DNA from 4 places in the Pelosinus sp. UFO1 genome. Region 1 is predicted to be linked to each of the others. Evidence: riboswitches for the same ligand, from Rfam matches in the RefSeq annotation. Region 1 holds a riboswitch; each other region holds the start of a gene.
The links. A riboswitch is a leader RNA that binds a small molecule or an ion and turns the genes downstream of it on or off. The one in region 1 is predicted to bind S-adenosylmethionine.
Positions count from the first base shown of each region.

Region 2: it holds a riboswitch for S-adenosylmethionine, as region 1 does, so the genes downstream of both, metA (homoserine O-succinyltransferase) here and metK (methionine adenosyltransferase) in region 1, are expected to answer to the same signal.
Region 3: it holds a riboswitch for S-adenosylmethionine, as region 1 does, so the genes downstream of both, UFO1_RS04980 (pyridoxal phosphate-dependent aminotransferase) here and metK (methionine adenosyltransferase) in region 1, are expected to answer to the same signal.
Region 4: it holds a riboswitch for S-adenosylmethionine, as region 1 does, so the genes downstream of both, UFO1_RS06795 (PLP-dependent aspartate aminotransferase family protein) here and metK (methionine adenosyltransferase) in region 1, are expected to answer to the same signal.

Region 1 covers NZ_CP008852.1:2,546,814-2,554,712, forward strand. The annotation lists gene priA (primosomal protein N') at 1-770, opposite strand, end outside; gene metK (methionine adenosyltransferase) at 900-2,090, opposite strand; SAM riboswitch class I at 2,153-2,258, opposite strand; gene coaBC (bifunctional phosphopantothenoylcysteine decarboxylase/phosphopantothenate--cysteine ligase CoaBC) at 2,312-3,508, opposite strand; gene rpoZ (DNA-directed RNA polymerase subunit omega) at 3,518-3,724, opposite strand; gene gmk (guanylate kinase) at 3,742-4,359, opposite strand; gene remA (extracellular matrix/biofilm regulator RemA) at 4,384-4,650, opposite strand; gene UFO1_RS12000 (YicC/YloC family endoribonuclease) at 4,709-5,593, opposite strand; gene UFO1_RS12005 (hypothetical protein) at 5,735-6,334, opposite strand; gene dapF (diaminopimelate epimerase) at 6,459-7,295, opposite strand; gene UFO1_RS12015 (calcium-transporting P-type ATPase, PMR1-type) at 7,336-7,899, opposite strand, start outside.
Region 2 covers NZ_CP008852.1:3,000,019-3,007,917, forward strand. The annotation lists gene UFO1_RS14245 (methionine ABC transporter ATP-binding protein) at 1-68, opposite strand, end outside; gene tsaA (tRNA (N6-threonylcarbamoyladenosine(37)-N6)-methyltransferase TrmO) at 233-712, opposite strand; gene UFO1_RS14255 (NifB/NifX family molybdenum-iron cluster-binding protein) at 834-1,229, opposite strand; gene UFO1_RS14260 (MFS transporter) at 1,397-2,629, opposite strand; SAM riboswitch class I at 2,887-2,987, shown strand; gene metA (homoserine O-succinyltransferase) at 3,112-4,029, shown strand; gene UFO1_RS14270 (4Fe-4S dicluster domain-containing protein) at 4,040-4,900, opposite strand; gene UFO1_RS14275 (hypothetical protein) at 4,986-5,486, opposite strand; gene UFO1_RS14280 (4Fe-4S binding protein) at 5,492-6,292, opposite strand; gene UFO1_RS14285 (rhodanese-like domain-containing protein) at 6,331-7,899, opposite strand, start outside.
Region 3 covers NZ_CP008852.1:1,119,421-1,127,319, reverse strand. The annotation lists gene fumC (class II fumarate hydratase) at 1-147, opposite strand, end outside; gene UFO1_RS05000 (HAD-IIA family hydrolase) at 383-1,264, opposite strand; gene UFO1_RS04995 (DeoR/GlpR family DNA-binding transcription regulator) at 1,500-2,270, opposite strand; gene larA (nickel-dependent lactate racemase) at 2,398-3,693, opposite strand; gene UFO1_RS04985 (MFS transporter) at 3,706-4,992, opposite strand; SAM riboswitch class I at 5,163-5,267, shown strand; gene UFO1_RS04980 (pyridoxal phosphate-dependent aminotransferase) at 5,339-6,529, shown strand; gene UFO1_RS04975 (MetQ/NlpA family ABC transporter substrate-binding protein) at 6,661-7,476, shown strand; gene UFO1_RS04970 (MATE family efflux transporter) at 7,526-7,899, opposite strand, start outside.
Region 4 covers NZ_CP008852.1:1,511,699-1,519,597, reverse strand. The annotation lists gene UFO1_RS06825 (hypothetical protein) at 127-330, shown strand; gene UFO1_RS06820 (TetR/AcrR family transcriptional regulator) at 479-1,105, opposite strand; gene crcB (fluoride efflux transporter CrcB) at 1,321-1,695, opposite strand; gene UFO1_RS06810 (DUF190 domain-containing protein) at 1,722-2,069, opposite strand; gene cysK (cysteine synthase A) at 2,239-3,177, opposite strand; gene UFO1_RS06800 (YezD family protein) at 3,338-3,685, opposite strand; gene UFO1_RS06795 (PLP-dependent aspartate aminotransferase family protein) at 3,699-4,835, opposite strand; SAM riboswitch class I at 4,915-5,017, opposite strand; gene UFO1_RS06790 (diacylglycerol kinase family protein) at 5,129-6,010, opposite strand; gene UFO1_RS06785 (C40 family peptidase) at 6,211-6,864, shown strand; RNA gene ssrS (6S RNA) at 7,092-7,271, opposite strand; gene UFO1_RS06780 (GNAT family N-acetyltransferase) at 7,329-7,899, opposite strand, start outside.

The sequences.
Region 1 (7,899 bases):
TCAATTTTAACAATGCCCTCTTGTACCAATTTTTTGACAGTATCATAACTAGTATTACTTTTTTTCAGGTCATCGTAAGAAAGCTGCCCATACTCTATTAAATAATTCAACAAACGGCATTGTGCTGGTTTTCTAACTAAACTGCTAATAAGCGTTTTGGCGGATTCAATAGATACATCTAAATAGATTACACTTTTATAAAGATGTGTACCAGTCTTTTTTCCGATTGACTCTCCTACTATTACTTTCTTACGTAGTAAATATTGTATGACTTTTAATACACCAGCACCAAACTGTTTTTCTAATTTGGATGAAAGTACCGATCTCTGCTCATATATATATAATAATACTTGGTAATATTCTGCTGATTTAGCTAATAACTCAGTTAATGTTTTCTGAATATCCTGATCAGTGCCTACTGAATAAAGTGTAACACTTTTTATGCCTGATTTCCCTGGAATAAACAAACGCATCGCATCAACTAAATTACAAAGATAATATTCACTAATACACCTAGCAGTATGCATCATATGCTCATCAAACCATATGTCATTATCCAATGTATCTAAAATAGGTTTTAGGTTAATTATATCAGAATCTTCACCCTGAGTAATATCAATAATAAAACCCTCTAATTTGCGATTGCCAAAAGGCACTAATACACGCCAACCTACAGCAACGCAATCTAAGTGTTCAGGAATATGATATGAAAAAGCTTTGTTAATGTTTTTAGTTGTAAGATTTACTAAAACTTGTGCTATACGTTGCATTGTTACCACCATTCCATGATACTTAATAAAATTAAAAAGGGGGAATCTCACTGAGTCCCCCTTTTATCATTAGCTATACCTATAAAATTCGTATGATGAGATAAAAACCCTGCAAGAAATTATTAAAAATTAAAGATTTGCTTCCTTACGTAAAATTTCTGCTTTATCGGTGCGTTCCCAAGGCAAATCAATATCAGTACGGCCAAAGTGTCCGTAAGCTGCTGTTTGGCGATAAATCGGACGACGCAAGTCCAAGGTTTTTATAATGCCAGCTGGGCGCAAATCAAAATGTTTTTTAATCAGCTCGGCAATCAGTTTTTCATCTACTTTAGCCGTCCCAAAAGTCTCTACCATAATCGAAACTGGATGCGCCATACCAATAGCATAAGCTAACTGGATCTCACATTTATCTGCTAATCCTGCAGCAACTACGTTTTTGGCAACGTAACGAGCCGCATAGGCAGCTGAGCGATCTACTTTGGTACAATCCTTACCAGAGAATGCACCGCCACCATGACGTGCCATTCCACCATATGTATCAACAATGATTTTACGGCCAGTCAAACCAGCATCGCCTTGAGGTCCACCTATTACAAAACGACCTGTTGGGTTAATATAGTATTTTGTATTTGCATCTAATAGATGAGCTGGAACAATTGGTACAATAACTTTTTCAATCAAATCTTTTTCAATAGTTGCTAATTCAACTTCAGGACCGTGCTGGGTTGAAATTACGATCGTATCGACACGAAGAGGTTTTCCATCTTCATATTCTACCGTTACTTGTGTTTTTCCATCAGGACGTAAATAATCAACTTCTTCATTTTTACGGACTTCTGTTAAACGACGCGCTAACTTATGTGCTAAAGATATTGTCAATGGCATATACTCTGGAGTTTCATTGGTTGCGTAACCAAACATCATTCCTTGGTCACCAGCACCGATTGCTTCAATATCATCCATTTGTCCTTGTTTTGCTTCTAGCGCCTTGTCAACACCCATCGCAATATCAGCGGATTGCTCACCTATGGAAACCAATACACCACAAGTGTCGCCATCAAAGCCATATTTTGCACGTGTATAGCCAATTTCTTTAATTGTATCACGTACTATCTTAGGAATATCCACATAACAATTCGTTGTTATTTCGCCAACTACATGTACTTGACCTGTTGTCAACAAAGTCTCACATGCTACCCGTCCCATAGGGTCTTTCGCCATTATGGCATCTAATACACCATCTGAAATCTGATCCGCCATTTTATCAGGATGTCCTTCAGTAACAGACTCTGAAGTAAATAATACGCGTTTTTTTTCCACAATTTTTACCTCCAATAATTAATAAAAAAACTCCCCTAAGGGAGGGTGATGTTACTGTCACTCTCCCATCTTGCGATCTTTACCGCAGGAATTGGCACCGTTTTTGGATATTCCAAATGGTTGCCGCGGTTTCATTGGGCCATTCCCTCCACCATCTCTTGATGAGCCAATATATAATTCTGCCAAATCAAATTTTAAAGTAAAATAGAACAAAAATCAACCTATTTTCGACATTCTATGTGAATTTTATCCAAAATAACTTCTGCTAGCCTTTTTTTAGACATTTGAGGCAATTCTTCTATACGACCATCACGGTACAACAATTTTGCTATATTCGTGTCCGTATTAAATCCGGCGCCAGGTATAGTAACATCATTAGCGACAATCATATCTAAATTTTTTCTTGTTAATTTATCTTGTGCATGAACTAGTAAATCCTGAGTTTCAGCAGCAAAACCAACCAATATCTGATGTTTCTTTAGGCGCCCAAGCTGTAGTAAGATATCCGGATTTTTCTCTAGTATCAGATGTAGCGTCTCACCAGTCTTTTTAATTTTATGCTCCGACATACTCTGTGGACGATAATCCGCTACTGCCGCTGCCTTTATCACAATATCACTTTCCGCAAAATGAGCCACTACGGCATCCTGCATCTGTGATGCTGATTGTACAAATTCTATTGTAACACCAGGTGGCGAAACCAAATGAGTGGGTCCCGATATTAAAGTGACTTTTGCTCCCCTGTGCGCAGCAACCTCCGCCAATGCATAGCCCATTTTCCCACTAGAGCGGTTACCGATATATCTTACGGGATCAATTGCCTCCTGCGTTCCACCTGCAGTAATTAATATCTTTTTCCCTGTAAAATCATGATTGGTTTTTAGTATCTCAATTACCTTTCCTACAATAGCCTCTGGTTCAGGTAAACGTCCTACACCCTCTGTACCACATGCTAGCTTACCACAATCTGGATCCATAAAGTAATAATCTAATTGAGTCAGCTTGCTAATATTTTGCTGAACAATGCTATTTAAATACATATTCGTATTCATAGCTGGCACCATTAAGATTGGTGCCGTTGTCGCCATAACAGTAGTAGATAACATATCATCCGCTATACCATTGGCTATTTTACCAATAATATTTCCCGTTGCAGGAGCCAATAAAAATAAATCTGCTCTACTAGCTAATGCAATATGTTCAACATTCCAATTGGTAGCTTCTGCCCACATATCAACTACAACCGGATGTCCACTTATTTCTCGGAAAGTCAACGGGGTAAGAAAGTTAGTCGCTGCCTTAGTCATAATAACATATATGTTGGCGCCCTGTTTTTTTAGACGGCTAACGACATCCACTACTTTATAAGCAGAAATACCACCAGCTACGCCAACAACAATATTCTTTCCCTTTAACATAACGACCTCCTACTTTATACCACTTTTGGTCCGTTCATAGGATATTTTATCTTGCGCTACTTCCTCTAAGGCAATGGTAACTTGCTTATTCGACTTGCTCTCAACCATGGGTACTGAACCGTCCATAAGTTCTCGAGCACGCTTAGCCGCAAGCACAACCAATGTATATTTACTATCAACTTTAGTCACTAAAACATCTAATGATGGATGAATCATAGTAGTCCCCCTAAGTTTTATTTATTAAAATTAGTTAATATTTCTTCCACTATATTGTCATTACGTACCACTTGGCACTTTTCTGCAGTAATAATTGATAAAACCTTGTTTGTTGCTTCTTGCACCTCATCATTTACTACTATGTAGTTATAATTATGTACGTATGTCAATTCATTATTAACACAACTGAGCCTTTTCTTTATCACATCCAAACTGTCAGTACCTCTTTTATGAATGCGATTCGCTAGCTCATCCAAGGACGGTGGTGCAATATAGATAAACACTCCTTGGGGGAATCTTTTTTTTATCTGCGTAGCTCCCTGTGCATCTATTTCTAAGACAACATCCTTACCATTTTGTAATAAATCCTTTACTTGACGGCATGGTGTTCCATAAAAATTGCCATAAACTTCAGCCCATTCCAACAACTCATCATTTTTTATCATATTCTCAAATTCTTCACGAGAAACAAACCAGTAATTAACCCCATGTTTTTCTCCTACACGTGCTGCCCGTGTAGTGGCAGATATGGAATAGTTTAATTCAGGATATCTACGCAGCAATTCTTGACAAATTGTCCCTTTACCTGCTCCAGATGGACCAGATAAAACAAGTAAAATTCCCTCTTTTGTCATACATGCTGCTCCTTTCATCATCTGCTATTCTGCAGTGTCCTCGCTAGTTTCTTTGCTGGCAAGGCGATGAGCTACGGTTTCAGGCTGCACTGCGGATAAAATTACATGATCACTGTCAGTAATAATTACAGCTCTAGTACGTCTTCCATAAGTTGCATCAATTAACATTCCTCTGTCACGAGCTTCTTGAATAATTCTTTTAATTGGCGCCGATTCAGGACTAACAATAGAAATGATTCTATTCGCAGATACAATATTACCAAAACCAATATTGATAAGTTTTATTTCCATAAAAAATCCCCCTTATTTTTTATATCGTTAGCATCTACCTATGGTTCTCTATTTGATTCTACTCTACATTTTGAATCTGTTCTCTGACTTTTTCAATTTCACTTTTAATTTCTACGACTATGTTGGCTACTGTAAAATCATTCGCTTTAGAAGCAATTGTATTCGTTTCACGATTAATCTCCTGCACGATGAAATCTAATTTTCTCCCTACTGCCTCGTCAATATGTAATGCAGTATGGAATTGTGCCAAATGACTTTTTAAACGCACTAACTCCTCGGTTATATTCGTTTTATCAGCAAATATCGCTGCTTCCTGTACCAATCTGCCGACGTCAGGTTCTTCTCCTATCATCCCCAATAAATCACGCATACGTCCCAATATCTTTTCCCGGTACTCTACTAAAACTTGAGGAGCACGCTCTTCTACTGAATTAATATATGATTCAATCACTGCGATGCGCGCTATCAAATCTTGCTGAATATTTAACCCTTCTGTTATACGCATCTGCATGAGATTATTGACCGCTATAGAAACGGCTTGAGACAATTTAGGCCACAAAGATAAAGCATCTTCTGTTACTTCCTCAGCTCGAATAACATCAGGATATTTTGCTATTTGATAAATTCTATCCTTTACTGGCATAGCAAATAATTCTGATAATTCATCTAAAGCTTTATTATAAGCCACTGCTAATTCTTTGTCAATCCGAACAGCTCTTTTCTTTTCTCCATACTCGTCTATTGTTATAAAAACATCAATACGGCCTCTTACTAGTGCACTGGATACACTGCGCCGAATTTTATCTTCAAGTGGGCCTAAATTCTTAGGCATACGAATAACGATTTCATTATAACGATGATTTACAGCTTTAATTTCTACAATTAGTCTGTATTCATTATCCATATATTCGCCACGACCAAACCCAGTCATACTTTTTATCACACTAAGCGGCTCCTTTCTTTGCACATTTTTATTATTAACGATAATATTACAATTATCCAAATCTCTTTAAATACTTCTCCATACTTTCCCTAAATCCCTTTTTCGCTCATTATCTAGGTATACCATTCTTTAAATAATCTTTTATTTTATCTTTGCAATATCAAAGTAGAAAGAATGTTCTATTTTATCGTTTGTTTTAATCAGTAATATAATAGGAATATCAAGTACAATGTCTTTTTCTATAAAATAAAAGTAACATTGAGCAGTAAACGTATTTTGTCCTGATTCTCCAGTATTCTTTTCGGCTTTAGAAGGAATTACCACCTGATACGCCTTAATTTCTTTCCCAGCCTGTTTAAGTACTACATTAGCGTTTTGAGTGAAATCCTGCTTCCCCCCAAACAAAACTGTACTAAAGCTTAATAAACCTGAGTAATCTGCCAATATACTTTCACTATCTAACGCAGTAACATTACGCCCTAATAAATTCTTTTCTCGAGCGTCTGTTGCTATGAGCAAAAAGGAAGTGTATAAATAGGAGCGTTCTGCTGTATCATTTAATTTTATCGCTTTCTCTTCATAAGACATCCATGGCAGCAAGAAATCCTTTAATTGATTTTGTGCATTCGATTTACCATAATCCTGCGCCTCTTTTATAACATCAATATTAACCGGAGATATTGCAAAAGCCTGACTAAATGATAGTAATAAAAAAATCACTGTCAAAGTAAAAAACCTCACTATAGCACCTCCCTACTCTTATGAGGTATATTATTACACCACAAATAGAAAAATTCCTTTCAAATAAAAAAATCCAACTCCTAATTTTTAGAGAAGTTGGACTTTTCTTTATTATCTAGAAAACTCAAAGATACTTGCCACGAAAAACTTCTACTGCTGGGCCAGACATATAAATATGATTATCCAAACCCCATTCAATAAACAAAGTACCCCCATCTAATTCAATTGTAGCTTGCCGATCTGCTTTACCATTGAGTACCGCTGCTACTAATGTAGCACAAGTTCCTGTACCACAGGCCATAGTAACACCAGCACCGCGTTCCCAAACACGCATACGTAATTTTTGCTTATTTAATACTTGCACGAATTCAACATTCGTTTTCTTCGGGAAGATAGGATCTGTCTCAATTTTTGGTCCAATTACAGATAGATCAACTAAAGTAAGGTCATCAACAAATATTATACAATGAGGATTTCCCATAGATACGCACGTAATGTTGTATTCAACATCGCCAACTCGTAATATTTCGTTAATTACCTGTTCATCAGCGTTCCCGTCCATTGGTATCTCACTTCGCTTAAGGCGTGGTTCTCCCATATCAACTCTTACGGTATCAAGTATACCATTGGTAAAAATTAATTCTGGTTTAATAATACCGGCTTTCGTTTCTAAAGTAATTTTTTTCTTATCTGTTAGGCCGTGCTCAAACACATAACGAGCCATGCACCGCGTGACATTACCACACATTTCAGCCTCACTACCGTCTGAATTGAAAATTCTCATTTTAAAGTCAGCTATTTCCGACTTTAATAATATAACTAATCCATCTGCTCCTATTCCAAAATGCCGGTCACAAACCTTAATCGCCATTTCTTCATAATTTTCAATACTTTCTTCCAATCCATTAACAATTACAAAATCATTTCCCAAACCATGCCATTTACTAAAATTAAACTTCATGTCCTATTCTCCTCATTTTAAACTTAAAATCTCAATTCTATTAATGTACCCGCCCCAAAACGGAACGAGGCACCCGCCTCCGAAAAAATAGATGTTTAATCGCACCTATAATAAAAGTCCACCCAGAAATGCACAGCACTACTAACCAATCCGACAAACCAAGAGGAATCGTAGCAAAAATTTCCCTCATAAAGGGATGATACACAACTAACAATTGCATAAACACAGAACATACCGTGGCAAAAATCAGATATTTATTTTTAAACATGCCAATTTCAAAGATACTAAACGTTTCGGACCGACAGTCAAAAACATGAAACATCTGACAAAAAACTAAAGTACAAAAGGCCATTGTTCTAGCCAGTGTTAAATCATTTTTCAAAAAATATACTCCTGCAAAAACCAATACTGTACTAATACCGATTTGAAAACCACGAGTAATGATTTTAAGGCTTAACCCACGAGAAAATACACTTTCTCGCGGCTGCCTTGGTGGTCTATTCATAATATCATGATTGTTAGGATCTACTCCTAAAGCCATAGCCGGTAGCCCATCAGTAACTAAATTAACCCATAAAATTTGTACGGGCAACAAGGGTAAAGG
Region 2 (7,899 bases), 450 kb from region 1:
TTACGCAAGGCATTTATCCTAGCATGAGGCGTAATATAATCTTTATTTAAATCCTCAATTGTAATCATTCAATCCACCTTCCTTAACCTTTCTATTCGACAAATAGCCAATTATAAAAATAAAGAGACTATATTCCATTAAAATGGACTATAGCCTCTAGTTCTTCCACCAGTCGGCAAGGTTCTAATCTAGAATCTATTCGTTTTTTCTGAACATAATGGCCATTGATCACTCATTTTATGAATCTACCATCATCTTTTGTATGTGAAAGTTTATGTATGCTTTTTTCGAACCACCCAGTCTTTTCAGTTTCTCTGACATCAAATTTTTGTACATAAGGTTTTATATCTAATAAAGGAGTCCCATCGATAGTATCTACATCCTTGATATACAGTGTATTGCCTTCGACCTTAATCAGACGTACGACTGATATGCCAATTGAGTTAGGTCGACTTGGTGATCGGGTAGCAAAAATTCCGTGCAGTTCATTATCCAGAAAAGGTTTTACTAATAAAGAAGACTCCCTAATCAAATGAAAGTGATACAGCAATATAAGATGAGAAAACCCCTCAATATCTTTTAAGCCTGCAACGTATTCTGGATCTAATTCAATACTACCAACAGTCTCCTGGGCTGCAACAGCTTGAATTGGTGTCCCCTTTGCCTCTTTAAAGGGCGAGTGAATGATACCTATCGGCTTATAATCAATCATATATTTCCTTCCTTTGTCTTTACTAAGAAGCAAGAATCTGACACCTAATACTACTAAAAATTAATTCTTCTATCAGCTTATAAATTCAAGTTACATTTAAGGAAATTTGACCTACTCTTACTCATTTACATCTATTCGAACATCCTAATCCACCAGATGCCTGGCAACCTTTTATTGTCCCTAGTAGTGCATTATTCTTGATAAACTTTCCTCTTTTTGCATAAGCGCTAAGGGCTTTATCAATGGTACCAGATACACTTAAGGCTATTATCCCTTCACGTCGCAATTCTTTCTCTGCTCCCGGGCCAATTTTGTTAACTAATACGACTTCAACATCAGCAAGTAATTGAACTGTAGTAGCATGATCGCCTTCAGATTCTTCAAGCGTTTTTTTTCTACGTTCAATAAATTGGTAAGCTCCCTCTTCATCGCTTTCATAAATCCAGAATTCTTCCGCTCTACCAAAATGCTCATTAATGGCTATTCCATCAGTACTCGCAACAGCAACTTTAGACATACTATACACTTCCCTTTCTCTTATTATTATCTGTAGTAATACATCCTTAAAATAAAAAGGCAAAGATTGATTCCTTCACAAGGAACCTTTCTTTGCCTTCAGTCATTACTACTGATCAGCTTTACGGTATAATTTGTTTATATAATATACTTGTTTATAGCACTTTGTCAAGATGCGATTCGATCAGCTTGAGCGAGTTCGGGAAATAGTTTTATCCATAGAATAACAACCAATACTGTGCCAATACCACCAATCAGCAGTGCAGGCACTGTACCGAAAAAAGCTGCCGTTACACCAGACTCAAATTCTCCTAACTGATTAGAAGTTCCAATAAACATTGAGTTGACGGCACTCACTCTTCCCCGCATTTCATCTGGCGTCTGCAATTGCACTAAGGAGGAACGAATGACAACGCTGATGACATCTGCAGCACCAAGGACAACTAATGAGGCGAGAGATAAAGCAAAGGACGTTGATAAGGCAAATACAATGGTAGCCAGTCCAAAAACAAATACAGCGCTAAACATCGTTCGGCCGACTTTACGTTTAAGAGGATAATGGGCTAAAAAACCTGACATCAATAAGGCACCTACGGCTGGCGCTGAGCGTAAAATCCCCACTCCCTCTGGCCCAATAAAAAGCACATCTTTAGCATAAATTGGCAATAGAGCAGTTGCTCCCCCTAACAGTACAGCAAAAAGATCCAGGGATATGGCACCAAGTATTGTGGGTTTTCGACGAATAAAAGTGATCCCAGCAAATAATTCTCGTAGATTAACAGCATGAACTTTCCGTATTTCACGTTCAATTTTAATTCTAGAAATAAGAAAACTGGCACCTAGAAAAAGTACACTAATTGCACAATAAACATAGGCAGGACCTGCAGCATAAAGTAATCCCCCAATTGCCGGCCCTATGATATTGGCTGTCTGATTTGCCGAACTAACAGTCGCCAAAGCTTGCGGAAAAATCTTAGCCGATACCAATCCAGGCATAAAAGCTTGCATCGTCGGTCCCTCAAAAGCCCTGGCTGCGCCGATCAGAAATACAATGGTAATGATACTTTCTTTGCTAAGCCAACCAGTATAACTTCCGATTGCCAACAAACCTACACCCACGCCTTCCGTTATTTGACAAATACAAATAACTTTCTGACGATTAAAACGGTCCGCCACATGCCCAACAACAAGAGTTAGTAAAAACATTGGCAAAAACTGAGCAAGACCAACCAACCCTAAATAGAAGGGACTATCAGTCAACTCGTAGACTTGCCAACCCACGGCAACAGCCAGCATTTGATACGCCAGAGTTGTCAGAACCCTGGAAAACCAAAAATGTACATATGACTTGCAGTGAATGAGGGAAGAAACTTGCGCATTCTTATTATGTGCTTTCAACATATAACAGGAGTCTCCTTGTTTGTTATACAACCAATATCTCACCAATTAAATAAAAGAGATCAAACCACTTTCATTTCAGAAAGAGCTTGACCTTTTTTCATAGTCATTCATCCTTGAAATTGACAATCTTTAACTTTTATTATATTCAGCTTGGTCACTTTGTCAATATAGTATGACATTTTGTAAAACCTCTTATTAAATTTTACTTTGACTTACTTATTTACCTATGTTAATATTATTCATAAATTAATATTAAACTCTTATCTAGAGAGGTCGAGGGACTGGCCCTATGACACCCGGCAGCCGGCAGCAATGCAACGGTGCTAATTCCAGCAGGAGCAATCCTGAAAGATGAGAGGAATGTGCGGTTTAAAGAGCCCCTTTCCTCGGAAAGGGGCTCTTTTTGTTACCCCACTTGATTAGAAGAGCATAACAGCCTTCTATTGAGTTTTTATAATATCAAAAAAATGGAGGAATGCACTATGCCTATAAAAATCCCTAACAATTTACCTGCTACCAACATTCTGGAAAGTGAAAACATTTTCGTAATTCATGAGAACCGAGCCTATACCCAAGATATACGTCCTCTTAAAATATTAATTTTAAATCTCATGCCTATCAAGATTACTACTGAGACTCAATTACTCCGCCTGCTAGGTAATTCTCCTCTGCAAGTGGAAGTTGACTTCATGTATACTGCTACTTATTGTCCTACCAATACATCACAAGAACATCTGATCAAATTTTATGAAACATTCGAGGATATAAAATCTCGCAACTATGATGGCATGATCATTACTGGTGCACCTGTCGAACAAATTCCCTTTGAAGAGGTAGCCTACTGGGATGAACTTTGTGAAATTATGGAATGGAGTAAAACTCATGTATATTCCACTCTCCATATTTGCTGGGCATCCCAAGCCGGACTATACTACCACTATGGTATTCCAAAATATGATCTTCCACAAAAAATATTTGGAGTTTTCCCCCACAAAAAGAATGATACGGAACAAGTCAAACTATTCCGTGGTTTTGATGATATCTTTCATGTTCCCCATTCCAGACATACTGAATTTAAACGGGAAGACATCCTCAAGAATCCTAAGCTACGCATTTTGTCAGAGTCTGATATTTCTGGTGTTTATGCTGCCGCTGATCTAACAGGTAGACAATTCTTTATTGCAGGCCATTCAGAATATGATCCTCTTTCTCTCAAGGCCGAATACGATCGAGATTTTGCTCAAGGGTTATCAGTTCAAATCCCACAAAATTACTATCCTAACGATGACCCCACGCAAACACCAGTAGTCCTCTGGCGAAGTGCTGCCAACCTGCTCTTTTCCAACTGGCTCAACTACTATGTCTATCAGGAAACGCCTTTCGATCTTTCTTTATTATAATGGTTCTTTACTATCCCTTATCCTCTTTTTTCTTTAAGGCCCCCTCTAATGGATAACTCCCATAATTACGAATATGTACCCAATCCCTGTATGCCTCTGCCTGCGGATTACGGGCTAAAATATCCTGCTCCTCAAAGTATTTTACAAAGCTATTACTCTGAAAAAGCTGCCTATCTTCCCCAACTGGGCACACTTTTAGACAAGAGCCACAGGGATCACTAAAAGCTTTTTGCAATCTTTTTTCGTTATTTATGCAGGCTGCTTGGTCTACTTGCGCATATTTTAACTTTTCATCACCGATAAGGGCTTGAGCAGGACAGATTTTTTGACAATACAAACATTTATTGCATAAATCTCCTTCAACTAAAGGATCTCCTGCCAATTCCAAAGCAGTGAAGATTGATATCAACTGAACCCTCGGACCATACTCCCGTGTTAACAAGGTATGATTCCAGCCTAATGAACCAAGTCCAGCATAATACCCAGCCCAAATATGAGAAAATGCTGCTATCGGTTTTTCTTCTAATTCATCTTCAACCTCGCTATCTGGAATGACAGCTAAATGACCTTTGCGGTTTAAAAATACCGCCAATCGATAAGCTACTTTTTCTAATAACTCATTTGTTACCTTTGCTTGTTCCCTCCCCAGTACGGTGGGTGATGCTTCTATAATAGGCAGCCATAAAGGAACTCCTAGGACGATCACCGTTTTAGCCTGGGGCCAAATTTTGTGGGGATGAAATGCCACTGGTACATCCCCAGACTCTATCCATCTATCAATGGACGCAAAACCAACAAACTCGGCTCCTAGATCTCGGGCTTCCTGGATAATCTCTGCCTTAGTTAACTCAACTTGTGCCAGTCTACTCACTCCTTTTTGCTAAGTTTGCATCCTCTCTGAACTTTAGGCATACTTTCTAGCATAACAAACTCTTATACATAACTTCTCTTTATCTTCATACGTCGCCTTTTAATTCAAAGGCTGTCAACACTGATACGAAATTAAGCTGGGGATTGTACTTTGCGGCCCGAAAAATGTTGTTTTTACTTACTTGACTCTGGCCCGCATAATGTCCAGCCCATACATGAGAAAATACTGCGATTGTTTTGTGTTCGGGTATGCCTTCCCCCTCACTGTCCCATGGAATATTGACAGCCGGATAGCCGTTACGGTTCAGAAATACTGCCAATCGATAAGCTACTTCATCTAGTAGATTATTTATAACGCTAGATTGTTCCCTCACTATTGTGGGTGATGTTTCCCCACTAGGCTGCCATGAGGGAACTCCTAAGACAATTACAGTTTTAGTCTGAGGCCAAATTCTGTGGGGATGAAGCGCTATAGGTACATCCTCAGACTTTTCCCACCTGTCAATGGTCGCAAAACCTACAAATTCCGCTCCAAGATTCCGAGCTTGCTCCATTATCTCAGCCGTAGTTAACTCTATTTGTGCCAAAATAGCTACTCCTCTCTTTCTATTATGTTTGCCCCAACCCCAGAACCCCATAAAGTGATATCCTTTGCTTCATCAAAATATTTTTTTATGGCTGTGCTGTTATAAAGGTTCCGATCTTCCCCCACTGGGCAAACTTTAATGCAACAACCACAATGATTAAATGGTCCGTTGAATCGTTTTCTCCTACTCATACAAGCAAACTTGTCCATGTTCGAATATGTATCACTATTGTTGCCCGAAAATGACTGCGTTGGGCAGGCCTTCTCACACAACTTACATTTATTACACAGTTTTTCTTCCACCATAGGATCGCCATCTAATTCTAATGCTGTTAGAACTGATACCAAGCGATGCCGTGGACCAAACTCCCGAGTTACTAAGGTATGATTCCAGCCTATTGTGCCGAGGCCCGCATAATAACCAGCCCAAACATGGGAAAATGCTGCGATCGGTTTTTCCTCTAACACCCCCACCCCATAGCCATCCCGGCAAATGTTAACCGCAGCATGTCCGTTTCTATTCAAAAAAGCCGCTAATCGATAAGCTGCTTCATCTAATAAGCGATTGGTATTGTTATATTGTGACTTATACAGATGGGAAATTTTTGTTTCCACAATAGGCAGTAAGGATGGGATGGCCAGAGCAATTACTGTTTTGGTTAAAGGCCACACTTTATGAGGAAAAAAGGATTCCTCTAAATCCCCATATTCTTCCCACCTGTTAATAGGAGCAAAACCTACCAACTCTGCTCCCAATCCTTGGGCTTGTTTAATAATCTCCCCTTTAGTTAACTCTCGTTTAATCAACTGTCTCCCTCCTATTGTCCAATCCTTCCCCAGTTTTATTATTTTACTATACCCCTGCGGTAAAAATAGTTCATATATTCTGGTAAGTTAATTATGTCTTCTTCCCATTTAAGATATTTGATTGCCTCCTTACTGCCAAATTCGGTTAGATGTACATGCCAATCGTCAGGCTCTATTCCTTCCATGCCAGTCGTAAGGCCAAAGCCAGCTTCTACCCATGAGTTCGTGCCGCCATCTAGAATGCAAACATTATAAAAATCCATTTCTAATAATGTTACTGCAGCAAGAACTGAATTGAAACCATCAGAGCAAGTTACAACGAGAGGAGTTCCTTTATCGGTAATTACATTTTCAATCCTTTTCTCAAGCCATCCTCGTGGCACCCAATGGGCTCCTGGGATATGCCCATGGTGAAATTTTTTACTATCTTCTACATCTATGATTATGGTCTTAGATGGTTTATCTACTATACCCTTTAATAGGTCAGGATTAATTTTATCTACCCTCTCAGAAGCTTCAATAAAACCCAGGGCAAATGGCTCAGCTGGACCTTTTTCTAATCTATGACCCGAATGAGTCCATGCACTTAAGCCACCATCTAGCACATACACATTAGTAAATCCCATTTGGTTATACCAATAAGCGGTTATAATTGCTCTAGCGCTATTATCGCAAACAAAAACGATGGTAGCATTATGAACTGCAATAACATCATCGGTATTTTGGATTGCTTGCCCACCGGGAATTGCAATGGACCCCGCTATATGACCAATCTCTGCATACTCCTCATGACTACGCACATCAAGAAGGTACAACGTTTCTTGGTGTGCATTTTGTTGCAAGGCTTGCAACTGTTTCACAGAAATAAGTTGTATATTGTTTTCATTAGCTAACTTGGTAGCAAAGTTAGCTCCTTCTTTTTTGCTTTCGAAAGAAGGAAGCGCTCCTTTTTTGACTTCTTTTTCTAAGTCAAACCCTGCTAACTGCCACCCCATCGTTCCATTATTTAGATCATATACATTATCAATTCCCATTAATTTTAATGTTGCACATGAAATAAATCCTCTTGTGCGACCAGCACACGTAGTTATTATTTTCTGTCCATTTTTAGCATAATCTGTGATCCTAAGAGGCAACTCTACACCAGGGATACTAATTGCACCTGGAATACTCCCTGTCTTCTGTACTTCTTCAAGGGGACGTACTTCGATAATAACAAAACTATCTTCATTAGAATCTATTATTTTTTTTAATTCTGTGGCTGACAACTTGGGTACACTTTTACGAATTTCTCCCACTATCTCACCAAAAGATTTACTCAGCACATGAATTCCTTCGACTACAGGATAGCCTGCAATTTTCCAGGAGTTTAAGCCACCTGCAAGAATATATATATTTGTATAACCATATTTTTTCAATGTATGAGCAGCCAAGCTAGATCGGTAATTATCATTATCATATAAAATAACTTTCGTATTGCGTACAGGAATGAGTACGGGAATACGGGACTCCAGTAAACGACGTGGAACCTGGGTTGCCCCTAAAATTTGTCCTTGTTCATACTCATTTCTTTCCCTTACATCAATCAATGCATAAATTTCATCACT
Region 3 (7,899 bases), 1.4 Mb from region 1:
TATGGCAAATACACCAACTAACTCATAGGGCATCTTTTCTATTCCAATACGAAAATTTTCAAAACTACGTTGTGTTTGGGCTCCCCATAATTTATCCGCTGGCACTTTTATTTCTCCCATTGAATCTTTCTCAATACGATATTCCATATAAAGCACTCCTTTATCGATTCATTACCTATAAACTAAAAACGAAGAAGGTATCGTAAATTTGATCTTCTCTTTAGTTTCTTCTTCATAACTAAAAACAATCCTGCAGTAATTTTAAATCTTCTTTAAAAACAAAAAGTGTTTACAACCCTATTGATTGCAAACACCCTTTACCTTATACCTTTATAATCCCTTCTAAGAGTCTCTCTTCTTTTTTGCGATAGACTTGCTTTTCTTATCCGACGATTAATTCTCTAGAGGAGCCCATATGAATCAAATCCTCTTCTTTGTCACTAGCAGAAAGTGCTTGACCTAAACCTCCTAAGTTATCAAATATATAGTCAGGTTTAAAGACCGACTGCTCAACATCTGATATTTTGGATTCTCCACTGAGTACTAACACAGAGACCATACCTGCATTACATCCTGTAGCTATATCAGTATATAATCGATCACCAACCATTGCCATTTCTTCAAGAGGATAACTTTTTTTATTTAATAAGGCTTCCACAATTTCCTTATTGGGTTTGCCCACAACCTGAGGGGAACAACCTGTTGATGCTTTTATCAATGCAGCCATAGCACCACAATCTGGTATATAGCCAGTTTCTGTAGGACAATTAAAATCTGGATGAGTCGCAATATAAGGTATATTATGCCGTATAAGATCACACGCGATGACTAATTTTTCATATGTTAATGTAGTATCAAATCCTAATACTACATATTCAGGATTATCTGCTGTTACTATAAATCCATGCCTTCTAAACTCTTCTTCTAAAGCAGGTGTTCCAAGTAAATATATATTTTTGCAATTTTTAGTATTTTTTAGATAAAGGGCTGTGGCCTCACCAGATGTTAAAATATTACTTTCACTGCAATTAATACCTAACATCTTAAGTTTATTGGCATAGAAAGTTGCATCTTTAGAGGAGTTATTCGTCAGAAATAAAAAATCTCTACCCGTAGTACGCAAATAACTCAGAAATTCTAGTACACCTGGCAGTATTTTATTCCCTAAATATACAGTCCCATCCATATCAAGTGCAAAACACTTTATATCTTTTAATGATTTCACCTTTTCTTGTTTTGTTACTATCTTATTTTCACTGAACACAATACAAAGTCTCCTCTCTTTTCTCTCGACTTTTACATTAGGCTCATTTCAAAAGAACACACCAACCTTTCATTATGTTTTTGCACGTTTTACATAACAATTATATATTTCATAGCATTAATATATAAACTTTATATGTACATCATGCATTTTCTTGTCGTTTTTATTATTACATCTCTTCCATTCTTTGTCAATCGCAAAAAAAGAAGAGCCCATATTAGGACTCTTCGAAACCTTAAATAATTTCAATATTATTCAATTCGGCAAACTCTCTATATACATCAGGAAATTTATTATCAACAATAAAGCCATTGAATTCTTCTAATTCTGCCATACTAGCTAATGAAACACAATCAAGTTTAGAAGAATCAGATAACATATACTTTTGTTCGGCGATATCTAGTAAAACTCTATTGTTAGCGATTTCTTCAAAGACAGGATGCATGACACCTTTTTTAAGATTTACAGCTGCTACACCGAGGAAGCATTTATCCACACTGAATTTCCTCAAAAATTCTTCACTATCTCCACCACAAAAAACACCTGAAGAATTTCTCATTTTCCCTCCCGGCATATATACAGACACATAAGGGAGACTCGCCGCTTTAACTGCAACATGTACACATAAAGTAACAACGTTTAAAGAAGTAATATTCTCTAAATAATCCAAAATGTATTCTACGGTACTGCCCGCATTTAAAGCAATTGTTTCACCATCTTTAATTAACATTGCAGCCTTACGTGCAATTACTTGCTTTTCCTCAAAGTTCTGCATCCTTTTATTGGCCAGATGTACTTCTGCAATGGAGTAGCAAGTTTTCCCCTCTTCCATATAAGCTCCACCATAGGCTAACTTTATATTATTACTCTCAGATAAATATTTCAAATCTCTACGGATTGTTGCTTCATTTACTTCATATTGCTGAGCTAAGGCTGTCACCTTTACCGACCCTAGCTTAAAGATAAGATTCAAAATATCCTTTCTTCTCTTAATATTCGTTAACATGCACACACTCCTAACACATCAGATAGTTACATTATATAACTACATAAATCTTTTTACTATAGTAGCAAAAGGAAGTTTACAACCTTAAGATTGTAAACTTCCTCTATTAATTATATATCGAATTGTTTCAAACACCTTCTACTGGAACGGTATTCGCGCCATGTGCCATTATTGTAATGGTATAGTCTTTCTTGCCTAACTTTTCTTCAGCCATACGAACAGCCTCTTCTAAGCTAGCAGCCGCCAACATACCTGTTTTTTCAATAAATTCTTTATTTCGTGGCAAGGAAACAACAATGTGAGGAACTTCCTTGGCCATAGTACCTAGTTTTAACGCAATGAATCCTGGAACGGTAAAGGCTTCTCGTAAGGCAACCTCCCGGTCATATAAAGATTCATAGTTAAACCAATCACTAAAATCAGGTGGTTCCATCATATCGCGGCATTCTAATAATAAAATGACGACTCCCCCCGGTTTTACTGCCATAAAGGCATTACCAATTGTTTTTGACCCTTGGTATAAATTAATATCTTTAGGAAATCCACCAGCAGAAGCAATAACCAGGTCAGCTTTGCCGTTTACAGGAACACCAAAGATATCGCTTGCAGTCTTACAACCTTGTAGCCAAGCTTCATGCCAGTGACCTGCCACAAAAGAAGCGAACTGCCCCTCTGGGGTAAAGACTGCATTGAGTAAGAATGCAGGTTTAAGCAGTTCTGCCATTTCTAACATATCGGCATGCATTGGATTGTTTTCTAATTTCCCCGCAATACACTCTAGGCTAACGCCTTGCCCTACAACATCATGAAGACATAAGCTATGATTTCCCTGGATCGTACTATAAGAAGACACACCAGGCATAATTGCCTTACGTCCCCCGCCAAAACCAGCCATTAAATGATGAACAATACCGCCTGTCAATATAACCTTATCTGCATTCACTACATGTTTATTTATACAGACATCTTTCCCCCGAGACGTTTGACCGATACAAACAAAATCGTCTGTTTCTGGAGCATAACTTTGCAAGAGGGTAATGCGGTCTACCACTTCTTGACCAAAGGTTGCTACATTCTCTTCATGAGTATGGTGTCGATGAGCGCCCAGTGCCACAATTAGGGAAATATCTTCATCTGGTACTCCAGACTTATTTAATTCATTCAATAAAGTTGGTAAAAACAAATCGTGACGTACCCATTTACGAGTAATATCACTGGCTATGATCATAACCTTGTCACCTTGCTGTACTACCTCCTTAAGAGGCGGTGTGCCAATTGGGTTATTTAGTGCAGCAGCTACAGCGGCTTCTACATCGACTAGAGCCTTAACTGGTTTGCCTTCTACCACGTTTAAAATACGTTCTTTAGGCAAGGATATGGTAACTTCCTGATCACCATAGCCAAGGGAAAATTCTTTTAACATATAGCATCTCTCCTATGCAATTTTTTCCAGCTTTTCTTCTACTTTTATAGCCAACGGCACATCAGGCTTTACAGCTAACCATGCGATAATACCAACTACAGCCGAAGCTGCAGTTGTCACAATGGCAGCCTGCCATCCATAATTTGTTGCAATCCATGCCGTAACAACAGGAGCGGCAATACCGCCCAGGTTGCCCCAAAAGTTCATCCACCCAGAAACTGAACCAGCAAATTTACCACCAATGTCAAGACAAGCAGCCCAGGACGCATTAAAAGTAAATCCAAGAGACCCTAGAGAGATTGTCAGCCACAACACGTTCATGGAAGGTGTTGTCGCTACGGCCCCTAAATAAAGTGTCGTACAACACAGAATCAATCCAGAAATCCCCAACAAGGTTCTTGACTTATACCTAGAAACACCTGACGTTACCAGCTTATCACTGATATAACCACACGTAGCCGTTACGATACAAAGTGCAGCCCAAGGAAAAGAAGCGGCAATTCCCATCTTTTGTAGTGAAAAATTTTGTGCCTCCATTAAGTATAAAGGCAACCAGGCCAAAAATACAAACATAATATAGTCTGTTATAAAATATTGAATACCAATGGCCCAAAATTGAGAAGATCCTAAAAAAATACGCCATGGGGCCAATTCTTTTTTATCAGCATTCGCACTGAGGCCTTCTTCTATATAATCAGCTTCCGCTACATTAACATAAGGACTGGTCCGAGGCGAATCTTTTGCGAGCCAATACCAAAGTCCGGCAATGACTAAACCTAACACGCCAAAAATCACAAATACAGAGCGCCAGCCAAAAGCCATCATTAAAGCTACGGTAAGAGTCGGGCCAACAACCGGCCCAAAAAATACACCGCTTAGCATGAAAGAAGAGGCACGTCCTTTTTCACTAGGATTAAACCAACGATAAATAAAACGCCCTATAGCTGGAGCCATAGGTCCCTCACCTAAACCAAACATAGCGCGAGTGGCAGCGAAAAAGGTAAAGTTACTACAAGCGCCTGTCAATGCGGTAAATATGGACCACCAAGTAGCTGCTATAGCTAAGACTCTTCGGTGTCCCCAAAACTCTCCCATAATACCACCTGGTATTTGCATAAATGCATAACCGACAAAGAAAGCTGTTTGTATTAAACCCATATCCATTTTACTAAAACCTAATTCCTGCATAATGCTTGGAGTGGCTACGGATAAATTTACTCTGTCCATGTAAGAAATAAAACTAATAAAAAACATAAGTCCTGCTAAGGTCCAACGAAAATTGGTTTTTTTCTGATTCATAAAATTTACCCCCCGCACAAGTATCGAAGTCCTCCCAAGGGAGACCTCATCTCATTAAATACATTATACGTTTGTAAAGTTTACATGTCAATTGACAAAAGAATCTGTCTTTTTAAACTTACTTGACATGATCTAGATCGCATGCTACTATTATTTTCAATAACAGCATATATTCATCAAGAGTTAGCTGAGGGATTGGCCCGATGAAGCTACGGCAACCACCGCATACTGCGAACGGTGCCAATTCCAACAGGAGTATTCCTGGGAGATGAAGATTATTTTGAAATAAAATCTTCTTCATCTTATGAAGAAGATTTTTTATTGTAAAGAAAAAGGAGTAAGTAGCATGAACCATAATTCACAACCAACCCAGGCTCTAAGAAAATACGCCTCAGAAAAAGCTAGCCGCTTTACCGAATCCGTCATTCGGGAAATGTCTCGTATTGCCACTGCTCATAAAGCCATCAATTTGGCACAAGGATTTCCAGATTTTCCTGCATCAGATGAAATCAAAGAAGCCGCTGTTAAAGCAATCTTAGAAAACCACAACCAATATGCGATTACTTGGGGTACCAAATCCCTAAGAGATGCCATTGCCCAGAAAAATAAACGAGATTACAACCTTGACATTGATCCAGAAAAGCAAATCACGGTGTGTTGCGGTTCTACAGAAGGAATGGTGGCAACACTTTTGGCTACGATTAACCCTGGAGATGAAGTTATTATTTTTCAGCCGTTCTATGAAAATTACGGCCCAGATGCTATACTCTGCGGTGCAACACCTAAATATGTACAATTACATCCTCCAGCTTTTTCCTTTAATCAAGAAGAATTAATCGCTGCTTTTTCCGAACGCACAAGAGCTATTATTATTAACACTCCCAACAACCCAACAGGTAAGGTGTTCAATCGAGAAGAATTAGACTTAATTGCTAAGCTTTGTATTCAATACGATGTTTTAGCGATTACTGATGAGATATATGAGCATATCATCTATGACGAAATCAAACACATTCCTCTATCTACCTTACCTGGCATGGCAGATAGAACCATTACGATTAATAGTATATCCAAAACCTACAGTGTTACTGGCTGGCGTATTGGTTATGTTATCGCATCTCCTGAAATAAGCCAGTCCATACGGAAAATGCATGATTTCTTAACAGTGGGTGCAGCTGCCCCGTTGCAAGAAGCTGCTGCCCATGCCATGGGTTTTGCTGCTACTTATTATGAAAAGTTAGTCGATTTTTATAGTCAACGCCGAGATTTCATGTTAAAAGAATTAGCTGCCATCGGTTTTGAGTGCATTCGTCCTGATGGAGCCTACTACATTATGGCTGATATCGCCTCCTTCGGGTGGAAAAATGATATTGACTTTGCTCGCTACTTAGCTGAAAAAATTGGCGTTGCTGTCGTACCAGGTTCTAGTTTCTATCAAGAAAATGCTAATGACAAACATCGTTTTATACGTTTTTGCTTCTGCAAACAATTAGCCACACTGGAAGCCGCAGTAGAAAGATTGCAAAAATTAAGATAAGACTTGGCTTAAGCCAAGTCCTCAGACGCAGGCGGAAGCCTTAGTCGTTCTTACTTGGAATCAAGAAAGTGTTATACTTTCTGATTCCGTAAAATAATCCATCACATTATTAAATAGGAGGTATATTCATTATGAAGAAATCAATTCAGTTTATTTCCCTTTTGTTAACCCTCATCTTTATCCTAGGCTTATCTGCTGGGTGCAGCCAACAAAGTACAGCAAAGATAGAAAAACCACTTAAAGTAGGTGTTACTGCTGGCCCCCATGCAGAAGTAATGGAGCAAGTTAAAAAAATAGCCGAGAAAGACGGCTTAAAAATTGAAATTGTTGAATTTAATGACTACATTCAACCTAACGTAGCTTTAAATCAAGGCGATATCGATGTTAACAGTTTTCAACATAAACCTTACCTTGATAACATTATCAAAGATCGTAACTACGATATCATATCCTTAGCAAATACAGTTATTTTTCCAATGGGTATTTACTCTAGTAAATTAAAAAATATTGCCGACCTACCAGTAAACGCTGTTGTTGCTATTCCTAACGACCCTACAAACGGAGGAAGAGCTCTACTATTATTAGAAAAACTTGGCCTCATTAAACTAAAACCAGGAATTGGCCTTAAGGCAGCTGTTACTGACATTGTTGAAAATCCTAAGAAAATTGTAATTAAGGAGTTAGACGCAGCACAAATTCCTCGTTCCTTAGCTGACATGGATGTTGCCGCCATTAACACCAACTATGCAATTACCGCTGGATTAGTACCTACTAAAGATGCGATTGCCATTGAAGATATTAATTCGCCATATGCAAATATCATTGCCGTACGTAGCAAAGATAAAGAAAACCCAGCCATACAAAAATTAATAAAAGCATACCACTCGGATGAAGTAAAAGCATTTATACAAGAACACTTTAAAGGTTCTGTAACAGCTGCTTGGTAAAAATTTAAATATGTGTAAAAAAGCTGCCCTTTTTAAAAGGGCAGCTTTTTTACACATATTTACGCTGTACTCTGACTAATCGTGCTGATAGACATATAGCGCCAAAAGCTAAACCAACGATCAATCCAATCCAGTAACCAAAAGCTCCTAACCAAGAATGATGCGCTAAGACATATCCGAGGGGCAAACCTACGACCCAGTAAGAAATCATCGCCATAATAAATGTAATGCGTACATCTTTATAACCTCGTAACGATCCTTGTACTGGTGTAGCAATTGCATCAGACAATTGAAAAAATACTGCATATAGTAAAAATTGTTGCACTAGGTTCCGAATTGCCACATCGTCTGTATATAAGCGGGCTACCTGCTCATTCCAAAAATATAAGACTAAAGCAGCAAGCACAGCCATAATCAATGCGA
Region 4 (7,899 bases), 1.0 Mb from region 1:
TTCATATAAACGAGGCTAAGAAGTGTTATACTTTTTAATCTCTCCTTAAATGTCTAATGCCACTTAATAGTACAATTACTTTAATTGTACAGGAAGAGCCCAATGCTACGGCAGGAGGTTTTCGCAATGGTTAGAGAAACTCTTAGTGACGTCTTTTCCATCTTCTGTATCTGGATAGCCGTTCCCTTAATAGCTGTTAGCTTATTGTACCTCTTAATTAAAAGCGGAAACCTACTGCTGTGGACAATCTTCCCCTTATTAGCAGTTGTGTTTTTCATAAAGAAGCAAATCACCAAGGCTAAGGCACCGCAACACTATAATATTATTTAAAGTAAAAGGCTTGATCTCAATGAGATCAAGCCTTATTTTTATAGATTCAAGCATAACTGAAAAAACTCAAATCTAGATAATATATTCCTTACGTTACTAGTTATTCTTCCGTATATAAAACATAACCATATAGTCACGTTCGATTTTTTTATTGAGAGGCTGCGCCATAAAGAAAAAGATCGGTAATTGTATGAGCTGCTTCGCTAATATCTTCTGTAACGAAACAACGAAATACAAAGGTAACAATAACGCTAAATAAACCATGAGCGGCCCTTGTCGCGTCACAACTGACGCGAATCATGCCCTTTTCCTTTGCTTCTACTAGTACTTTTTCAATCATTCCAATGGTTTCACAAAAACAGGTTTGGTATTTATCAAGTTGTTCTTGACTAAAATTTGACGATCCAGTAACTCCAAATCCCCGTACTTCATGCATCATCACTCGCCATAAGTCAGCATTTTCTACGTAGAACTCCAAAAATGCCTTAATCATGGTTTCAATCTTTTGAAAAGGAGGTTCCGAAGAATTTACGATATCTTCTAAAATAGTCTGAAATGGAGCGCTGCACTCTTTAATCAAGGTATAAAAAAGCTGCTCTTTATTGACAAAGTAGTTATATACAGTCCCCTTCCCCGTGTCAGCTAAAGCAATAATTTCATCAACAGTAGCACGATGATACCCTTTACGAGAAAAAACTACATAAGCTGCCTGCAATATATGCTGACGTTTATTTTGCGAATCATGAGAACCAATTGTATCACGGAAATGCTTCATTTCTGCCTCCAAATCATTTTTATAGACTATTTTTGAGCAATTTCTACCATCTATGTAAATTTTTTAATTATTATAACATTTTTCCTGCGCATTATGGACTACACAGTCATTAAATTACTTAAATAAAGCTCTGCTATATAAAAGCAGAGCTTTATTTAAGTAATTTAATTATACCATTCCAAATCAAACCTGACAATGAGTGCTAATTTTTTTATTTAAAAAAGTCTCGCAGTGCCAATCCCTAGCCAGGTAGCAAAAAATCCTAGAACACAATTTGATAGTATATTATACATTGCCAACGCCAAACTGCCGTCCTCCATTAATTTAAAGGTTTCATAACTAAAGGAAGAGAAGGTCGTTAACCCGCCAACAAACCCAACTGTAACAATCAATCGCCAATAAGGACTTATAATAAACTTTTCTGTTGTTGCTGTCATAAAAGCGCCTATGATAAAACAACCAACAACATTTACTATCAATGTGCCGTAAGGAAATCCTGCACCAAAACGTCCAGCTGCCCAGATAGATACCAAATAACGAGTAGTTGCGCCAATACTTCCCCCAACCGCTACCGCCAACACATTTAACAATTAAATCACCTCACCTATTGTAGCCATTAGTGTTTAGGCGGCTTATTCCCATATTTAATCACTTGAATTTCATCAATAATGACTAAGCCCTCCTGTACCATTTCATCAAGTAATGGCAATAACTTATCCATATATTCTTCGCTGTCTATTATTTCTACCACTATAGGTAAATCACTAGACAGATCTAGAATTTTTGCTGTATGTATACGACTGTTCGCACCATAACCCATTAAGCCACGAACTACAGTAGCCCCTGCCATATCTAATTCTTTTGCTTTTTCCACCAGCGCTTGGTATAGGGGCTTTCCCTTATACCGATCTGTTTCACCAATATAAATTCGCAGCCTTTTAGCCTGACTAGTAATTTTCGGCATTGTATCCCCCCTGATGTTAATGAGCCTTTTTTCTATTATAAAACAAAATCTTCTATGTTGCATTCTTATCTTTATTTTTGCTAAAAAATAAAAGAGTGTCACAGCGCTCAGTGTGACACTCTTACCTATCTCTTATTTATACTAATAGCACCTAAAGTCTGACCTCTTCTTATAGATCTTGCTGAAAGAGAGCCGTGGACAAATAACGTTCTCCTGAATCAGGTAACAATACGACAATATTTTTCCCTTTATTTTCAGGTCGGTTTGCAAGCTGAATCGCAGCAAAGGTAGCAGCACCGCTTGAAATACCTACGAGCAATCCTTCTGATTTAGCTAATTCTCGAGCTGCTGTGAATGCATCTTCATTGTGCACGCCAAAAATTTCATCTACAACGTCTAAGTTAATTACTGAAGGTATAAATCCGGCTCCTATTCCCTGAATCTTATGAGGGCCAGGTTTTCCACCGGATAACACAGGTGAATCAAATGGTTCTACCGCAACAATCTTAATATTAGGATTTCGTTTTTTTAATACTTCCGCTACTCCTGTAATGGTACCGCCAGTACCTACACCAGCAACGAAGATATCCACTTGTCCGTCTGTATCTCTCCAGATTTCTTCAGCCGTTGTTTGCCTGTGTATTTCGGGATTAGCAGGATTATTAAACTGTTGTAAGATAATTGAATTACTATTTTCGGCAACCAATTGTTCAGCCTTGCCAATAGCCCCTTTCATACCCTCTACACCTGGTGTTAATACTAATTCAGCGCCCAAGGCCTTCAATAGATTACGTCTTTCTATACTCATAGTATCAGGCATGCATAAAACCAATTTGTAGCCTTTTGCGGCCGCGACAAAGGCTAAAGCGATACCTGTATTACCACTGGTAGGTTCAATAATCGTAGTATCTTTATTAATGAGTCCTTGTTTTTCAGCCTCCGCGATCATAGCATAACCAATACGATCTTTTACACTGCTCAATGGATTAAAATATTCTAATTTAGCAATTACTTTTGCCCCTATTGCCTTTTCCTTGTTATAGTTAGTAAGTTCTAACAGCGGTGTATTACCGATGAGATCCGTCAACTGTTTTGCAATCTTAGCCATAGTAAATTACCTCCAAAAATTTGATTAACTCGCAAACCAAAAAGAAAAGGCTAAGGAAGTCCCCTAACAGGAACTCCTTAGCCTTCAGTTTTCTGATCAGCTCGCTCAATATTTCATTAAATACAAATTAACACAAATAACAAACTTTGTCAATCTTTTTTTAAATACCATCGCCATAAACGCCTTCCACTTCAGGGAAACGACGCTTTTCTGTTTTCTCAACCTGAACTGCTTTACCATCCTTTATTTTTATAACCAACTGCCCATATTTTAAAGAAGATAGTTCTCCTAATATCTTATTGCGAAGAACGCTGGTTTCCTCTATACTTTTTTTCTCATTTCCAGTTTGGGATTTTTTCTGATTTGAAATAATAATTTTTTCAGTACGTTCTATCTGAATAATGTGTCCATCTTGCACTACTAAAACGATTTCACCAAAATTTATGTTTTGGATACTCTCATCAATGACTGCAAGTGCTTTTGCAGAAAATGAACTTTTTTCCTTCATCTTGACTTCTCCTTTATTCCGAAAGTGCCTGTTCTAAATCAGTGATAATATCTTGAGCATCTTCAATACCTACCGATAAACGTAGTAAACAGTCTGATATTCCTAGTCGCTCACGAACATCAATAGGCACATCCGCATGAGTCTGCACCGCAGGTAATGTAATAAGGGATTCTACCCCGCCTAGACTCTCAGCAAATCGAATTAATTTAACCTTTCGCAATACTTGCGCTGCCAATTGGGAATTATCAACAACAAAGGACAGCATGCCTCCATAACCCGAGGACTGGCTATCATGTATTTCCTTCCCTGGATGCTCCATTAAACCTGGATAATATACCTTTACCACTTTGGGATGCTTTTTTAGCCATTCGGCAATAATTTGGGAATTTTCATTATGCTTTTCCATACGCAATGCTAATGTTTTTATACTACGGATTAATAGCCAACTATCACTCGGTCCAAGAACTCCGCCTGTTGAATTTTGTACGTAACGTATACGGGCGCCTAACTCAGCCTCCCGGACAACAACCAATCCACAGACTAAATCATTATGACCTGATAAATATTTACTACCACTGTGAATCACTACATCGGCTCCTAATTCTAGTGGACGTTGAAAATAAGGCGTCAAGAAGGTATTGTCAACGATTGTATGAATGTTCTTTTCTTGAGCTAGCGCAACAATAGCACGTATATCAACAATCTTCATTAATGGGTTGGTAGGTGTTTCTACCAAAATAGCCTTCGTTAGAGGTGTAATCGCCTGCGCTACCTCTTCTTTACTACTGCCGTCTACAAAACTTACCGTTAACCCAAAATTACTGAATATCTTATCGATTACTCTATAAGTACCGCCATAACAATCTTCTACTACAACTAAATGATCTCCTGACTTATAAATCATTAGTATCGCCGTAATCGCAGCCATGCCTGAAGAAAAGGCTAATCCTACTGCACCACCTTCTAATGTAGCAATTCCCTCTTCTAATACTTTTCTTGTAGGATTTTGGCTACGGGTATAATCAAAACCAGTACTCTCACCAAGAGCCGGGTGTCGAAAGGTAGCGGATTGATAGATAGGTGTGCTTAGCGCTCCTGTTTTTGTATCCGTACAGACACCAATGTGTACAATCTTAGAGTCTAATTTCATAATATCCTCCTATTTTATGTTTTTAAATAAAATAAACCTCTTTCCGAGGAAAGAGGTTTATGCAATGAAAAACGTCTTCCTCTTATCTTTCAGGATAATTATCCTGCTGGAATTAGCACCACTGCATTACTGCCGGTTGCTGGGTGTCATAGGGCCAGTCCCTCGACCACTCTCGATAAGAGCTTATTTATTTTTTTGATAATACCATATATAAATGATTACTGTCAATACTTATCTAATTTTTTTAAAGGTGGTATCGTAGCCAGGATCATTTAATAAGTAGAAAACTACACTTACATACTAAAAACTTTGATTTTTCCTGGAACAACCCGAATATCAAGGGGAAGTTTAGGACCTAACTCTCCGTCCAAATCACTATCTACCTCTTCTGTACATTCGATGTAAATATGTTCTGCTTGTATACAAGTAACATATTTACTATTACAGTGTATGCCTTTTAAAAAGCTGATAAATAAGCCCATTAATTCTGGTAGATTACATTTTTTCACAATGAATAAATCAAGTTTACCATCATCAATCTTAGCGTCTGGTACTAGATTAGGGAATCCCCCTACATTGCCGCTATTCATAACAAGAAACAAAAATATGTCATCCTCTATGACTTGGCCATCAGCAATAAATCGCATTTTTAAAGCTCGAAAATTAGGCAGCTCTCCAAGGCCTTTTAAATAATAGGCTATTTTTCCCAGTGTATTTTTTAGCATGCTATCGGCACTATGGGCTACTGATGTCAGCAGTCCAGCACTAGCAACATTAAAAAAGTATTTATTATTTACCTTTCCTACATCAAAGGTTTTGCTTTTTCCTGCTGTAATCACTTCTACACAAGCTTCAATATTTTTGTCTAGTTGTAGATAAGCCGCAAAATCATTTGATGTACCACTAGGAATAATGCCTAATGGCAAATCAATTTCTCCTTCAAGCATGCTATTTATCACTTCATGGATAGTTCCATCACCACCCGATACAATAATGCCATCTACAGCTATTTCCCGAGATAACATAACGAAACTCTTAGTCTCTTGTTCATTACTAACTCGCAGTGGAATGATGATACATCCCTTTTTTTGAAAACATTCAATCACATGATCCAATTTAAATTTAAAACTTGCATCTCCTGATACTGGGTTATACACAAGAATAAACTTTCGCAAGCACAGATCCCTCCTTGGTGCAATAGCAATGATACACGTACCTTCCTATCTATAATCTATTGTATTTCATTCTAAGTATAAAAGTCTAGCAATTTATCTAGGATAATTGTAGATATTACCTGTTTACATAATATAAATTTTTCAGTATTATTATTCTGTTAGTAATTCTAGTCATCACTCTACAAATAGGAGGTTATTATATGAATAAATATCGTAAGCCAATTATACTTCTTACCCTTCTTACTTTCTCTTTCACTTTAATTATGCCAATACCTGCGGCAATGGCGGCTTCGCCTTTGGATACATTATCCCAAACTATGTCCTCAGACAATAATAAATCATCTTCCTTTAATTTCTTAAATGTATTGATTGGTATGTTATTAGGAAATTTATTAGGGAAAAGCAATCCACTCCAAAATCCAGCCGTTAATATCACGCCTTTAGCACCATCTAATGATGGTAAGTCACTTACTAATACAGAAAAAGGTAATGCTATCATCGCAACTGCCAAAACCTATTTGGGCGTCCCTTATGTCTTTGGAGGAGAATCACCTGTTACCGGCCTTGACTGTTCAAGTTTTACCCAACTTGTTATGAAAGAAAATGGTATTACTCTTCCTCGGACTGCAGCTGAGCAATATGAAATAGGTACTCCTGTAGACAAAGCAAATCTACAAGTTGGCGATTTAGTTTTTTTCACCACGTATAAACCTGGCGCATCTCATGTTGGTTTCTATATGGGTAATCAACAATTTATTCATGATAGTTCCGTTGCAAAACAAGTAACAATTAGTTCTTTGAGTGACGCTTACTACACGGAACATTATATTGGAGCTCGTCGTTACATTAAGTAAAGAAAATAAATCCTTTTCTTTGAAACCAGCACTTACAGTGCTGGTTTTTCCTTTAACTCGATACTCTTGACTATGCCGTAAATAAGAAAAGACTTGGCTTAGGCCAAGTCCTCAGACGCAGGCAGAAGCCTTAGTCGTTCTTACTTGGAATCAAGGAAGTGTTATACTTTCTGATTCCGCAAAAAAGCACAGGCTCGCAACCTATGCTCTTAAATACTTATAAAGATAGTACATCCATTTTATCGTTTTCCTGCTATGTTCAAACCCCGCTATCCAGCAGGTGGGTGCTTTAAAAATCATGTTTTTATCGTCCTCTCCTAGGAGGCGTGATAGCTGCATAATCGTAAGCTCCCAAATTCGATGAGTCGGTTGAACATAGCTAAGAGTAACGTGTACCCTAGAAATACTATCGTTTTACAATTCGTATAATATCACAGAATTATCAGAAAATCAAGCCATGATGCTTAACTTTCAATATGGGAGACGTTGTCACTCAGGTTGCTAACCAGTAGATAGATTCCACCTTTATGAGGAATTAATCTATGTTCTTGCACATCGATATGTTTTACAATTTCAAATTGATTGCGTTCATAGGTTCGTCTTGCTACTGCATTATCAGCCATCACCATTAAACTTAGTCGGTTATATCCATTCGCTTTTGCCCTTCGCTTTGTCAATTCAATTAATTTACTCCCAATACCTGTACCACGATATGCACTATCTACATAAATGGAATCTAAAAACCAGCTATCTTCAACTCGCGAATTATAGAAGTCTTTTAAAAAGTTGAGCCGGTCACTAGGAAAGAAACTTCTAGTATTATCTGTAATGCCATGAAATTGGGCTGAATAAGAATAAACAATGCCTACAATATTCCCTTGATGCTCTGCAACAATTGCATTTTCATAAGAATCAGTTCCCTGTTTTTCTTGTATCGATCTTGCCATTACTTGGGTCGGTGTATATTGATCTAGCAAATCATGAAACAAAAATTCCACAATTCCACCTGATGCACGATCGATTCCTTCAGCAATT